2 regions of the Cobetia sp. MMG027 genome follow, and region 2 is predicted to be linked to the other one. Evidence: riboswitches for the same ligand, from Rfam matches in the RefSeq annotation. Region 2 holds a riboswitch; the other holds the start of a gene.

Region 1 (7,460 bases), on a different contig from region 2:
CGAGCACGAGCGGGCCGCCTTCACCAGCACCCAGAGCGCCGTTCAGCACCTGAGTTCTGCCGCGGGCAGTTATCTCGGGGCGGCGCTGCTGGTCAGCTCGCCGGGTGGCGCCCTTGAGGGCATGCCATTGCTCGTGGCGGTGCTGGTGGTCGCGTTGGTGATCCAGCCTGTGCTGATGGCGTGGCTGGCGCGGCGTCTGGTCAGGCGGGCGTCAGCCGGCAGTCCGGTGGATGGCAGGCGCTGACAGGAAGGTCTTGGGAGGCTAGGGGCAGGGCATCCTCGCGTCATCTGGCAGAAAGCAAACGACGCCCTGTCGGGAAACCGGCAGGGCGTCGTCGTGTCTGTCATCGGCCGTCTATTCAGGGCGCGTTGACGTCGATGGCCAGGTGGTCGAGTGACTGGCGCTGCTTGATCATGCCGCGCTCGTACAGGAAGTTCTCGAAGTCACGGTAGCGGCCGGCATCCAGTGCGGCCGGACGCAGGGCGAAGCGCGGCAAGGTGGCATACCAGGCTTTCTTGTTGAGCGCGGTATCGAGTGCCGGGTCGGACTCGCGGAACAGCTTCCAGCCCTTGTCAGGGTGGTTGATCATCCAGGCGGTGGCTTCACCGACGGCGGACAGGAAGGCGGCGTATTGCTCGTGCTTGCGAGAATAGCTGTCGCTGTTGGCGACGAAGATCAGTTCGTCATAGGTCGGTACGCCTTCTTCCTCGATGTAGAAGGCGCGGCCCTTGACGCCTTCCTGTGCCATCTGGGCGAGTTCGAAGTTGCGGAATGCCCCGGTGACGGCATCGACCTTGCGGGTCAGCAGTGACGGCGTCAGCGAGAAGTTGACGTTGGTCAGGGTGATGTCATCCAGTGTCAGGCCGCTGTTCTGGAGCATGGTGGACAGCAGGACTTCCTCCACGCCACCGACGGAATAGCCGACACGCTTGCCCTTGAGGTCGGCCATCGACTGGATGTCACTGTCCGCGCGCACGACCACCACGTTGAGCGGGGTGGCCACCAGCGTGCCGATGCGCACCAGCGGCAGCCCTTGATCCACCTGCAGGTGCAGCTGGGGCTGATAGCTGATGGCGATGTCGACGCGCTCCGCTGCGGCAAGCTTGGGGGGGACGCTGGGGTCTGCCGGAGCGATCAGCTCGACGTCCAGACCATGTTGCTTGAACAGGCCCAGTTCCTGAGCCAGCACCAGCGGCCCGTGGCCGGGATTGGTGTACCAGTCGAGCATGACCTTGAGGTGCGTGAGGGGCTTGGCATCGGTGGCGGCCGCTTGCGGGTCCTGCACATCGCCAGCGGCGGGGCGGGTCTGTTGCTCGGTCTCGGCAGTCTGCTTGGCAGAAGCGTCTGGCTCGAGGGTGGCACCGTCCTGCCCGGCCTGGGTGACCGCTGCCGCTGCACTGTCACTGGCGGTCGGGGCCTGGGGCTCGGCGCTGGCGCCAGTCTCGGCTGACAGGGCGAAGGTGCTCAGGCTGAGGGTTGTCAGCAGCGTCGCGAAGAGGCAGGACAGCTTGCCGGAACGGCGGATCGCCGATGGCGAGAATGGCATGGCGGTATTCCTTGTGGTGTCGAGAATGTGAGGCCGTCAGGACATCGCCTGACAGCCGGAAGCGCTCAGTTCAAACGGGTCAGGCGATCCCGATGCCAGGGCATCAGGCGACGCAGCAGGGCATCCAGTGTGAAATACAGCAGCAGCGAAAAGGCGACCAGCACCAGCAGGGCGGCGAACATCAGGTCGATTTCCATCCGGGCATTGGCATTGAGCATCAGATAGCCGAGGCCCTGGCTTGCGCCGGCCCACTCACCGATGACGGCCCCGATGGGAGCGGCTGTCGCTGCCATGCGCACGCCGGAAGCCAATGCCGGCAGCGCGGCGGGCAGTTGGACATGCAGCAGCAGTCGCCACGGGCTGGCACCCAGGGTATGGGCGAGATCCAGCCAGCCCTGAGGAGTCTGGCGCAAGCCGTCGTAGCCGGTGGAGGCCACGGGGAAATAGATGATCAGCGTGGCCATCACGACCTTGGAGAGCATGTCATAGCCCAGCCACAGCACCAGCAGTGGAGCGATCGCGAACAGCGGGATCACCTGGCTGATCAGCAGCAATGGCAGCAGGGTGCGCCGCAGACGAGGGATGAACGCCAGTGCCAGCGCGGTGCTCAGTCCGAGAAGGACCCCCAGTACCAGCCCGCCAAGAATCTCGGCGAAGGTGATGCCGGCGTGGTGTGCCAGCATCGGGGCCTGACGGACCAGCACCTCCGCGACTGCCAGTGGCGCTGGCAGGATGTAGGGCGGCACGGCCGTGGTGATGATCACCAGTTGCCAGAGTCCCAGCAGGACGGCGGCGCTGATGGCGAGATGACGCAGGGCATGCAGGCGTTTCATGGCGTCTCCTCGCCGTCGCGCAGGCGTGTGATCAATTCGGACTGGGCCTGCTGCAGGGCGGGCAGGTCCAGCGGCACCGGGCGAGGCGGCGAGAGCCCGGGCAGGCAGTCGAGCACTGCCCCCTGCTGGCTGTCGCGGCCCGGGCGCAGTACCAGCAGTTGGTCGGCCAGGCGCAGCGCCTCGAGCGGGTCATGCGTGACCATCAACACGGTGCGTCCGTCCAGCAGCCGGCTGGCGAGATCATGCAGTTCGAGTCGCGTGATGGCGTCCACTGCGGAGAAGGGCTCATCCATCATCACCACCGGAGCCTGCTGGTAGAGCGTTCGCGCCAATGCGACGCGTTGGCGTTGCCCGCCGGAGAGGGCGTCTGGCCAGGCCTGCTCGCGCCCCTCCAGACCCACCGCTGCCAGCAGTTCGCGAGCCCGCTCGGTATCGCGAGGGCGACGATGGAGATCATCTCCCAGACACAGGTTGTCCAGCACCCGGCGCCAGGGCAGCAGCAGGTCCTGCTGCGCCATCCAGGCGACGCGACCCGCCAGTGGCTTGCCATCATCGGTGGTGAGTTCCAGCGTGTGATGGTCGGGCATCTCGAGGCCGGCCAGCAGGCGCAGCAGTGAGCTCTTGCCGCAGCCTGAGCGGCCCAGCAGGGCCGTCCAGCTTCCGGCATCCAGACGCGCCGACAGATCACGAAACAGCGTATGGCTGGCGTAATCGATGCGAGCGTTGTTGAGGGAGAGTCCCAGCGACACAGTGTCATCCGTGGTCAGGCGGCATGCCGAGGGGAGGAAGCACGCAGGGCGCCTGACGCTTGGGCAGGTGACCGGAATTCCCTCCGCCGGTATCAACCGGATCAGGTTCCAGGGGTTGCCATGCGACGTGACGCATCGGCTCTCAGCCCACTTTCGGGCACCCCCATCCAGGCCGACAGTGTACCGTCACCTGCCCGCCGGTTGCATCCCTGCCATCGTCGGGGTGGCTGTCGTGTGGCTATGCTGCATGGCCCGGTGTTGGGTATGCTATCGAGGTATCGCAGCCTCAAGGAGATCAACATGCCTGATACCCCGGATCTCTCGACCTGCTCCAGCGGTTATCCCGTGCCACCGCGGCGACCCGTGATGCCAGACGCGACATCCGTGCCCAATGGCTGGCCGGAGGATGCGCTGACTCGCCGTCTTTCCACCTATCTGGGGCATGCTCTGGAGCCGCTGGCACTTGCCTGGCCGGATAGTGCCAACTGGTTGTGGCGGCAGCGTGGCGGCACCCCCGGCCTTATCAAGCTGGCGCGGACCGGCCCGGATCACGACCCCTTCTGGCGAGCGATGCGCGGTGTCTTCGGCGCCGATCGCTGGGCGCAACCTGAGGCCCTGACACGGCTGGCGGGCGCGTTGCCGGCGCGTTTGCCCATCCCTCCGCTGCCGCTGACCTATCTGGGGCGTCTCGATGGCGCGCCCGTCTGGCATCTGCCGTGGTCCAGCGGTCAGCCCAGTGATCTCAGTGACACCTTCTGTGAGTTGCTGGGAGATCAGGTCGGGCGGCTGCATCAGGACACCGTGTCCGGCTTTGGTCAGCCCCTTGCCCAGCCCATGCCGCTGCTGCATTGGAATGCCCGCGTGACGCGTTTTCTCGCGCGCCATCCCCTGTCCCACGAGCTGGGGGACCTGCCATCACGCACCTTCTCGCATCCCGCTCGCGCCGTCTGGAGTCTGCCGGACCTGCGCGCGGACCAATATCTGTGCGCCGCCACCGGCTGGGTATGGAGCGACTGGGAGGCTCTGGTGTGGGCCCCGATCGAGTTCGACTGGGCACTGATCGAGTTGTTGCTGGAGACGCCGAGTCAGCGTGAGGCCTTCCTCGCCGGTTATTCGCGTCATGGGCGCATGGTCGATATCGACGGTCAGCGTGAGCTGTGCCGAGCCCTGTTGTGGGCGATGGAAGCCTTCGGTCCGACCCGCTACGCCGAGCTGGCGGCAGCCCCGGCCTGGGTGTCGCCGAGAAGCCTGACATGTTGATCGCAAGTCCATGAATATTTGAGAAATTTCTCTGCAGCCTCGTCGCTGACATGGAATACTGTCTCTGGGCCGTCGCAGACGTGATTCGAGACTTGGTGCCGGGAATGGCGGGGGAGCACACGTGGTAGAGAATCTGAACTATTACTTCTTGCTGGCGGGCATGCTCATCGCCTTGAGCGTGCTGGCAAGTCGGGTCTCGGCTCGTCTCGGCATGCCCCTGCTGTTGCTGTTCCTGGGGCTCGGCATGCTGGCGGGGGAGGATGGCGTGCTCGGCATCCAGTTCGATGATGCCTCTACCGCGTACCTGATCGGCAACCTGGCGTTGGCACTCATTCTGCTCGATGGGGGGCTGCGCACCCGCCTCTCGACCTTCCGTGCGGGTCTCAAGCCGGCATTGGTGCTGGCGACCGTCGGGGTCTTCATGACCAGCGGGCTGGTGGGACTGCTGGCCATGTGGCTGTTTGATCTGACCTTGATCGAAGGCCTGCTGGTCGGTGCCATCGTCGGCTCCACCGATGCCGCCGCCGTGTTCTCGCTGCTGGGCGGGCAGGGGGTGCACCTCAACGAGCGGGTCGGGGCGACGCTGGAGATCGAGTCCGGTACCAACGACCCGATGGCCATCTTCCTCACCATCACTCTGGCCGAGATACTGACCGGACAGCTGACGGGGGTCGCCGCCGGACTCATGAGCTTCGCGCTGCAGTTCGGGGTCGGCGCGGGCATGGGGATCGCCGGTGGCTGGTTGATCGCCCGTCTGATGCGCTATCTGGATCTGGCGCCCGGCCTCTATTCCCTGCTGGCGCTGGCGCTGGGCCTGAGCCTGTTCGCGACGACCAATGAGCTCGGTGGCAGTGGCTTCCTGGCCATCTATCTGTGTGGCCTGATGATCGGCAATCATCCGGGGCGCCACCTCGAACACATCCTGCCGGTGCATGACGGACTGGCCCACCTGTCCCAGATCGTGCTGTTCCTGATGCTGGGTCTGCTGGTCTCACCCTCCACGATGCTGCAGTTCGCGCTGCCGGCCGCCATTCTGAGTGTGGCGCTGATCCTGTTCGTGCGCCCCCTGGCCGTGATCCTGTGTCTCAAGCCTTTCTTCCGCTTCCGCTGGCGAGAGCTGTGGTTCATCAGCTGGGTCGGGTTGAGGGGGGCGGTGCCGATCGTGCTGGCGATCTTCCCCGTGATCACCGGGGTCGAGAATGCCGGCGTCTACTTCAATGTCGCCTTCTTCGTGGTGATCATCTCGCTGCTGGTGCAGGGCTCGTCGCTGGCTCCCATGGCGCGCAAGCTCAGGGTGGTGGTGCCGCCGGGCGCACAGCCCAGCCGCCGCAATCTGCTGGGCATCATGCCCGTCAACGATTACGAGATGCTGGTCTACCGGGTCGACAACACGGCGCTGGAAGGCGTGGCCTTGCGTATGCTGCGCTTCCCCTCCGGGGCCAAGGTCGGGGCGCTGTTCCGCAACAAGGTGCTGATCCATCCCAAGGGCAGCACCTGTCTGCATCAGAAGGACGTGCTGTGCGTCGTCGGGCGCTCCTGTGATGTGCCAAGCCTCAATCGCATGTTCAATGGCGAGAGTCTGCAGCATGAACAGCGCGCCTTCTTCGGCACCTTCACCCTGGAAGGGGATGCCAACATGCAGGATATCGCCGATGTCTACGGACTGACGCTCTCTCAGGGCGAGCAGCACCTGACCATCGCCGAGTTCATCACCCGCAGAGTCGGCGGGGTGCCGGTGGTCGGGGATGATGTCGACTGGCATGGCATTCACTGGGTGGTGAATGAGGTCGAGGGCAATCGCATCACCAAGGTGGGGCTGCGCCTGCATTGACGCGGATCTTTCCGTCGTGACCCGGTTCTGCCTGTCGTGACGCCAGGCTGGCACGGCGCTTGGTGGCGGGTTTATGCATTGCGTGTAATGTGCTGATCTCCTTTCGACTGAGGGATGACGTACCCTTGGCTCGTCAGGCCTTTACCCGCCTGGTCTGGCTGGCCACGAATGGTGGTCAGCAGCCAAGGAGATAGTCTCATGGGCAGTCCACATCCACACCTTGCGCGCTGGCTGTTGCGATTCGAGGATTTCCCACCAGGCCTCACCGAGGACGAGAAGACCTTCCACGCCACCTTCAATGTGGTGTATGTGCTCGCGATAGCGAGTCACCTGCTGTATGCCGGTCTGATGCTCTGGCTGGGAGAGATGGGCATTCTGGCGCTGGATCTGGGCATGCTGGTGGTGGACCTTGTCTGTCTGCAGCTGCATCGCGCGCGCCGAGAGGTGCTGGCCGCCAACCTGCTGGCATTGGGTACCTGTGCCCAGATAAGTCTGTCTCTGGGCTATTTCGGTCCAGCCCCCGGTTTCGATTATTTCTATTTCGGTGCGCTGCTGTGCATCTACTGCATTCGCATGCCCTTCACGCGACGTCTGCTGCTGTGTCTCATCTGCCTGAGCATGCCGCTGCTGGCCTATGTCGTGCTGATGTTCCAGGGGGTGGCCAATCCGCTGCCGCCCGGGTGGGCATTCGCGTTCCGACTGATCAATCTCTGCGTTCTGACCGTGTTCTTCACCCTCGTGCTGGTACAGATGGGGTGGTCGGCGGATCGCTTGCGCCAGCGTTTCGAGTCACGCGAGCGGTTCGATGAGTTGACCGGGGCGCTGAGTCGCGCGGAACTGATCGACAAGGGGCGTGAGATGTTGATGGGAACACAGCCCATCAGCGTGATGATGGTGGATGTCGACCACCTGGGGCTGATCAACGAGACCTGGGGACGCGCGGCGGGCGACCAGGTGCTCAAGGAGCTGGTGAAGCGCATGCGCAGTATCCTGCGCGGAGAGGATCTGATCGGTCGCTATGGCGGGGAGGAGTTCGTGCTGCTGAGTCCGCGGCTGCATGGTGAGCGCGCCGACCAGGTGGCGGAGCGTCTGTGCAAGGGGGCCTCGGCATTGCCCTTCGTCATCAATGACGGCATCAACAGTCTCGATGTCAGTCTCTCGATCGGCGTCGCCCAGCGCCAGTCCGGGGACAAGGATCTGGAAAGCCTGATCGCCAAGGCGGACGTCAACCTGTTCCGCG
Region 2 (7,460 bases):
GGTCAGCTATCAGCCCAGCATCGGCAATATCCAGTGGGCTGAATCATCAGGTGCCGATCAACTGGCAGAGGCGGAATGCAATGCTGCCACAGCGGCGTTGCTGGGCAGCAGCGACCTTGATGCCATCCAGTATCAGCGCCGGGTCTGTGGCGGACGCTAGCGGCGAGCGTCGCCTTGGGCCACAATGTGCTGCCACGCCGCCGGTGATTGCCGGCGGCATTTATTCGATCAGTGACAGGTGATAGACATGGCACAGGCCACAGCGCGTCATATTCTCGTTTCCAGCGAAGAACAGTGTGCAGCTCTCAAGACCGAAATCGAGAACGGCCGCGATTTCGCTGATGCCGCTCGCGAGCACTCCTCCTGCCCGTCCGGTCGCAGTGGCGGTGACCTGGGCGCCTTCGGCCCGGGCATGATGGTCAAGGAATTCGACGAAGTCGTGTTCAGCGCACCGATCAACACCGTGCAGGGCCCGGTGAAGACCCAGTTCGGTTATCACCTGCTGGAAGTCACCAGCCGCACGTGATCTCTGGATCACGCTCATGACGTGTCATGAGCGGTTGGCAGCAGGCCATTGAAAACGCCCCGACCAGTGATGGTCGGGGCGTTTTTCGTGCGGCTCAGCACGTCAGCCTTTCGTGCGCCAATCCCTCTACCTATACCTCCTGATAGAGCTGGCTGCCTTCGCGCTTGAACTTGTCAGCCTGCTCCTGCATGCCGGCCATCACGCTGTCGGCGTCACCGGTCAGGCCGTGTTCGTTGGCGTAGTCGCGGACTTCCTGGGTGATCTTCATCGAGCAGAACTTCGGCCCGCACATGGAGCAGAAGTGGGCGACCTTGGCCGAATCCTTGGGCAGCGTCTCGTCGTGGAAGCTGCGCGCGGTGTCCGGGTCAAGGCCCAGATTGAACTGGTCTTCCCAGCGGAACTCGAAGCGTGCCTTGGAGAGTGCATTGTCACGACGTTGCGCGCCCGGATGCCCCTTGGCCAGATCCGCGGCATGCGCGGCGATCTTGTAGGTGATGATGCCAGTCTTGACGTCGTCCTTGTTGGGCAGGCCCAGGTGCTCCTTGGGGGTCACGTAGCAGAGCATGGCGCAGCCGAACCAGCCGATCATCGCGGCACCGATACCGGAGGTGATGTGGTCGTAGCCCGGGGCGATGTCGGTGGTCAGCGGGCCGAGGGTGTAGAAGGGCGCCTCGTCGCACTCGCTGAGCTGCTTGTCCATGTTCTCCTTGATCAGGTGCATCGGCACGTGACCCGGACCTTCGATCATGACCTGGACATCGTGCTGCCAGGCGATCTTCGTCAGCTCGCCGAGCGTCTCGAGCTCGCCGAACTGGGCGGCGTCATTGGCATCGGCCACCGAGCCCGGGCGCAGGCCATCGCCCAGTGACAGGCTGATGTCGTAGGCCTTGCAGATCTCGCAGATGTCCTCGAAGTGGCGATAGAGGAAGCTTTCCTCGTGATGCGCCAGACACCACTTGGCCATGATGGAGCCACCGCGCGAGACGATGCCGGTCACGCGGCTGGCGGTCAGCGGCACATAGCGCAGCAGGACGCCGGCGTGGATGGTGAAGTAGTCGACGCCTTGCTCGGCCTGCTCGATCAGCGTGTCGCGGAAGATCTCCCAATCAAGATTCTCGGCCACGCCATCGACCTTCTCCAGCGCCTGATAGATCGGCACCGTGCCGATGGGCACGGGAGAGTTGCGCAGAATCCATTCACGTGTCTCGTGGATGTTGGCGCCGGTCGAAAGATCCATCACGGTGTCGGAGCCCCAGCGGATCGCCCAGGTCATCTTGTCGACCTCTTCCTCGATGGAGGAGGTGACCGCCGAGTTGCCCAGGTTGCCGTTGACCTTCACCAGGAAGTTGCGGCCGATGATCATCGGCTCGCTTTCCGGGTGATTGATGTTGGCGGGAATGATGGCGCGGCCGCGTGCGACTTCCTCACGCACGAATTCGGCGGTGATCTCGTCGGGCAGGTTGGCGCCGAAGCTGTGACCCGGGTGCTGGTGGCCCAGAATGCTCTCGACGGAGTCACTGCCCTGATACTCCTCACGCAGCGCGATACGACGCTGATTCTCGCGAATCGCGATGTACTCCATCTCCGGCGTGATAATGCCCTGGCGCGCATAGTGCAGCTGGGTGACATTCTTGCCCGGCAGGGCACGACGCGGGCGGTGGTCCAGCTCGAAACGCAGGGACGACAGGCGCAGGTCGGCCTGGCGCACGCGACCATATTCGCTGCTCAGCTGATTGAGCTGTTCGGTATCGTCGCGTTCCTCGATCCACTTCTCGCGCAGTGGCGCCAGCCCGCGACGAATGTCGATCTCGACCGCCGGGTCGGTGTAGGGACCGGAGGTATCGTAGACGACGATCGGCGGATTCTCTTCCAGACCACTGGAGGTCTGGGTCGGCGAGCAGCCGATCTCGCGCATGGGCACGCGGATGTCCGGGCGGGAGCCTTCGATATAGATCTTGCGCGAGCCGCTCAGCGGCGCGATGGCGGCGGCGTCGACGCGGGCTTCGCTGGCGAGGTGGCGACTGCCATCCTTGCGACCGGCACGTGCGCGCGCCTTCGGCGCAGCCTCAGGCTGGGGGGCGAACGACGGTTCTGCGGCGTTGGTGGCTTGCGGATCTTGAGTCGTGGGGGTAGTGCTCATGCAGGTCTCCTCAAAGGGCGACGTCACGGCAGACGTCATCATGGGAAGACCGTGCGCAGGGAGAGGATGGCCATCGCCGACTCCTTGCCAACAGGTGGCCCGGGAGCGAGGCGGCCGCGGGCAGCGGCTGACCATCAGCTTGATTCCTACGCCGGTCCTAACCGGTTCAGGTTCCACGGGACCCCTTGCTGGCAGCCTCGCCCATTTGGCGGCGAGGTGATGCATGCAGGATCTCAGCCGGTTCCACCGGCACCCCGTCAAGCGTGCTCAGAGTTCAATGCGGGCATGACCTGTGCTGAGCGTAGTGTTGGCCCAGATCATCGTGCTCGCATTCAGGCTCTGATGGCCTGTGGTGTGTCTGGATGATTGGCGAGAGGACCACGTCCCCAGGCCGACGAAAATCGATGAGTCTTCCGTTCGCGCTGGCGCGGCCTGTCACGCAAGGGCCTGCCACGGATCAGTCGCGATCAAGCCCCATCTGCCAGAAGTCGATCTCGAGACGCGTCGCATCGCGGAAGACATCCACCAGCTCGCCCAGCCGGCGCTCCGAGACCTCCGAGAGCCGAGCGTCCAGCCATTCACGTTCGGCGTCCACCGCTTCCTTGAAGTCATCGCTGGAGTACATCGCGATCCAGTCCGCGTACGGATTGTCCTCGATCTCGGTGGTGTCCTGATCCAGCAGCCACTCGGCGATCTCGCCGTAGCCGATCAGGCAAGGCGCGAGCGCCACGTGAAGATCGAGAAGATCGCCGCGCTGGCCGCAATCCAGTACGTAACGGGTATAGGCCAGGGTCGCGCGGGATTCCGGTAGCTCACTCAGGTCATCCTCGCTGATGCCCCACTCGCTGCAGTAGCCGATATGCAGATCGAGCTCGGTATTGAGGATGGTGTCGAGACTGGCCGTGGCCTGACGCAGCTCCGCGAGGGTGCGGCTCTTGTAGGCGGCCAGCGCCCAGGCGCGCGCGAAGTGGATCAGGAACAGGTAGTCCTGCTGCAGGTAATGGCGGAAGGACTCCTCTGGCAGATGACCTTCCCCGAGCTGGCGAACGAAATCATGCTCGAGATAGTCGCGCCATTCCTCGGCGCAGGCACTGGTCAGGTCTGAAAAGCTGGGCATCGACGCATCCCTCGGTGAGCGTGCTGCCAATCCGTGATGGAGTGGCAAAGGTCTGGCTCGAGCGTGGTCAGGTCCGGCAATCTGCAGGGAAAAAGCGGGGGGAGGTGCGGCGTTCACCTGGAAGAGGTGAAGATGATGTGCGGCAACACTTCGCGCTTGATCCCTACGCCGGTACTAACCGGATCAGGTTCGGCGGGATCGTCATTCACGCACCTCGATGCAAGGCCTCGAACAGTGCGAATGACATCTCAGCCGGTCTTACCGGCACCCCGTCAAGCTGTGACTCAGACGTCACGATATCTCGAGTGTAACAGTCCTGCGGTGCAGGAAAAGCCTCTGCCGCCCTAAAACCCATGCGACTTTGGGAGGCCTTCTGCGATGCTGAAAGGGCTTCCTGCGATGCGGGAAGCGTGTCATGCGCTGCAGGAAAGATGTCATGCAGGCTGACAGGAGGAGAGGTTCGCCATCAGGGCTGGGAAGTGTCGCCTCAGGCGCACCAGATCGTGAGGCTCATCGACATCCCAGCTGACAGGCAGGCAACCGACGCTTCTGCCTGCCTGAGCCAGCAGTGCAAGAGTCTCCCGGCTCACGTCGGCATGGCTCCAGTGATCCAGCTGGAAGGCCGCCGGGCAGGCTGCTTTCAGGCCAATCAATCCGTATCCCCCGTCTTCGCTGGGCTGCAGCACCGCCTCATGGTCATGCAGGCACCGCGCCGCCTCGCGCAGACGTTGACTGTCCAATGCGGGCAGGTCAGAGCCCATCAGCAGCACGGGGCCTGCGGGCAGGTGGCGCAGCATGGCCTGATGCATGCGCTCCCCAAGCCCACCCTGTGGCTGTGCCTCGAGCGTGATTCGCTTGCCATATGCCGCCATGCTCTCTGCACGCAACTGATCCTCAAGGTCCGTCAGCAGGGCTGCCAGCTCAGGTTGCTGCCGGGCGTGCTCGGGGGAGGGAGTCAGCATCACGACCACCTTGCCGAGGCGTGAGGCGCAGGCCTGCTGAACGATTCTGCGCAGCATGCGCGAGTAGAGGCGTGCCGCCCCCTCGGGACCGAGGGCAGGGATCAGCCGCGTCTTGCATTGTCCGGCCAGTGGCAGGCGGCCGAAGATGATGAGCGTCGGGCGCATGTCGTATGCTGCCGTGTCGGTTTCCCTGTCAGCAAGCGAGGCTTCAGGCATGAGGCAAGCCACGCTGTTCACACGCCTGAGCGGCGGCACCATAACCATAGAGACGCGCTAGACGGACAGGAGATACGCCACCCCAGGCTGCCAGGCGCAGCCCCCACATCTTGAGGATGGTGCGACAGGCGCCATGGGTTTCCCAGCGTCTTCCACTGGTAGTGACTCTGGCGGAGAGGTTCAGCGGCGAGGTCAGTCGCTTGAGCCTGACGCTCAGCTGGATGTCCTCCATCAGGGGCACGACGGGAAAGCCCTCGATGGCCTCGAAGGTGGAGCGTCGTACGAACTGGGTCTGATCACCTGTGCTGATGCTGGTCAGGCGCGAGCGCAGATTCATCAGCATGGCGATCACGGGCAGCAGCGGAGAATCTCCTTCGATGTCGACATCGAAGCGACCCCAGTCGCACTCGCGATGCTCGGCGAGGGTCTCTGACAGTACCGAGAGGACATGTGCCGGCAGGCGCGTGTCGGCATGCAGGAACAGCAGCCATTGGCCACGAGCCTGAGAGGCACCGGCGTTCATCTGCGTTGCCCGGCCCGGATCACTGCTCAGGCAGCGATCGCACAGCGGCGTTGCCAGCTCGCGGGTAGTATCCGTGGAGCCGCCATCGACCACGATGACCTCGCAATCCCCGCTCGCGCGCAGTGGACTCAAGGCGATCAAGGCCGAGACGATACCGGATGCCTCGTTGTGGACTGGCATGATGATGCTCAGCCACGGGGTGCGTGTCAGGGCGCTGCCCGAACGGACAGCCCCGGGGGAAGGGCTGGCAACTGGCGAGAAGATGGAGGGCTTTGTCATGGCGCAGGCTCCGGCGATGGCGTCGTCCTGAGAGCATACGCATGTGATCACCCCATGGATGCAGAGCGTCGAGAAGCTCGCTCAACGCTTGGGCGAAGAATCAACGCGTGAGCCGCCGTGTCGAGTCAGAGGCGGCTGGAGGTCACTGAGAGAAGGTGATCCGATAGAGTCCTGAGGCTCCGGTATCGCTGGTCAGGTAGAGGCTGCCATCCTTGCCGAATGCTACATCCAGTGGGCGTATCCAGCGCTCGCCGCTGGCGGCATCCTGCAGGCCGGTCAGTACCGGCACTAGGTGTGCTTCAGTGTCTGGCGTCGCCAGCTTGAGGCCCAGCAGGCGAGGCTCACGACGACTGGCGGGGTCTCCCCACGCCTTGCCGGAGGGTGCCGTGCCCCAGCTGCCGTGGACTGCCACCACGACATCCATGTCAGCAGCCAATGGATGCCCAGGCGGTACCACCGCGATTCCCATCGGCGCACTGCGAGCGGGGATCTCGGCCAGTGGCGGTGCAATCTCGTCACGCTCGCGCGGTGAATCGCTCGTGATGCAATCATCTGCCTGCCAGCGGCCATCGATCCACTGATACCAGGGCATGCCATGGAAGCTGCCTTCGCGGGCAGCGACCACCAGCTCGCGGGGATGCTCGTAGCCCCAATGGTCCGGTCCGTTGTTGGTGGCCAGCAGGCGCGTCTCTCCTGTCGCCAGTGCCTGCCAGACCAGGCCGACGGGGTTGCGCAGACCACTCGCCCACGCACGCCACTCGGGAGGCTCGCCACTTTCCTCAAGGCGCATCACTCCCCCACGGCGCTGTTGCTGTGGATAGCGAGGCGAGGTGCCCGCCAGATATTGATCGGAGCAGTTGCCCTGGATCCCCAGCGCCAGATACAGGCCATTGTCAGGGCCCAGGCTCAGCGTACGCGAGTTGTGGCCACCGCCGCCGGGAATCGCGATCACGCGCTGGAAGTCGCTCGGGGCAAGGGAGATCCCGGGATGGTAGTCCGCGACCAGCAGGGCGTCCGTGGTCGCGACATACAGGCGCGCATCGCGGACGACGGCAGAGTGGGGATAGCCTTCCAGCTCGACCAGCACTTCCATGCGCTTGAGGCTGCCATCATCGGCCAGCTGGCCTCGATAGAGCTTGCCGGCCCGCGAGCCGATCAACACCTCATCGTGAGCGGTGAGGTGCAGCATGCGAGGTGCCTGAAGCGATGCCAGCCGAGTCATGCCGGCCCCTGGTGGCAGCCTCAGGGAGGGGGCGTCCTCGGGAACCGAGCTTGCCGCCTGCAATGCCAGAGCCGGGGCATGAGCAGAGGTCTCGCCATCGAGGGTGTCGCTGCTGCTTGCCTCGCTCCAGGCAGGAGACGACGCGCAGAGACAGCCGATGAGTGCCGTCCCCATCAGCAGTCTGATGCTTGCGCATCCACGGATGTCCTGTTGGCGCTTGCTCATGTGCTCCACTGCCTCCTTGGCCTGTCGCGGCTGCCTCGGCAAGTCGACTGGCATCGCTCGCCGCCGTGCAGGAAAGTCTGGAAGCTTGTGCCGGTTTGCGCCAGTGCTGCCCTGTCCCTGGAGAGTCAGGAGCGTTTCGCGTTGCGGCGGCGGTACTTGAGGTGGCGGCGCCAGCCCTTGAGGGAAAGCCAGGAATCGTCCCGGGGATAGAAGCGCTTCTCACGCCAGCCCGGCTGCTCGTCCAGTTCTT

The links. Region 2 has a riboswitch for thiamine pyrophosphate ahead of tenA (thiaminase II). Riboswitches for the same ligand answer to the same signal wherever they lie in the genome.
Region 1: it holds a riboswitch for thiamine pyrophosphate, as region 2 does, so the genes downstream of both, PJK54_RS01265 (ABC transporter ATP-binding protein) here and tenA (thiaminase II) in region 2, are expected to answer to the same signal.

What each region holds. Positions count from the first base shown of each region.
Region 1 is NZ_JAQJIO010000001.1:293,159-300,618, forward strand. Features, by position in the region: gene PJK54_RS01250 (MFS transporter) at 1-244, shown strand, start outside; gene PJK54_RS01255 (ABC transporter substrate-binding protein) at 360-1,547, opposite strand; gene PJK54_RS01260 (ABC transporter permease) at 1,613-2,380, opposite strand; gene PJK54_RS01265 (ABC transporter ATP-binding protein) at 2,377-3,129, opposite strand; TPP riboswitch at 3,191-3,304, opposite strand; gene PJK54_RS01270 (hypothetical protein) at 3,430-4,389, shown strand; gene PJK54_RS01275 (potassium/proton antiporter) at 4,511-6,220, shown strand; gene PJK54_RS01280 (GGDEF domain-containing protein) at 6,419-7,460, shown strand, end outside.
Region 2 is NZ_JAQJIO010000002.1:87,272-94,731, forward strand. Features, by position in the region: gene PJK54_RS02380 (hypothetical protein) at 1-160, shown strand, start outside; gene PJK54_RS02385 (peptidylprolyl isomerase) at 248-526, shown strand; gene thiC (phosphomethylpyrimidine synthase ThiC) at 657-2,666, opposite strand; TPP riboswitch at 2,793-2,933, opposite strand; gene tenA (thiaminase II) at 3,124-3,783, opposite strand; TPP riboswitch at 3,927-4,065, opposite strand; gene PJK54_RS02400 (TIGR04282 family arsenosugar biosynthesis glycosyltransferase) at 4,218-4,910, opposite strand; gene PJK54_RS02405 (TIGR04283 family arsenosugar biosynthesis glycosyltransferase) at 4,954-5,763, opposite strand; gene PJK54_RS02410 (PQQ-dependent sugar dehydrogenase) at 5,906-7,210, opposite strand; gene PJK54_RS02415 (lysophospholipid acyltransferase family protein) at 7,336-7,460, opposite strand, start outside.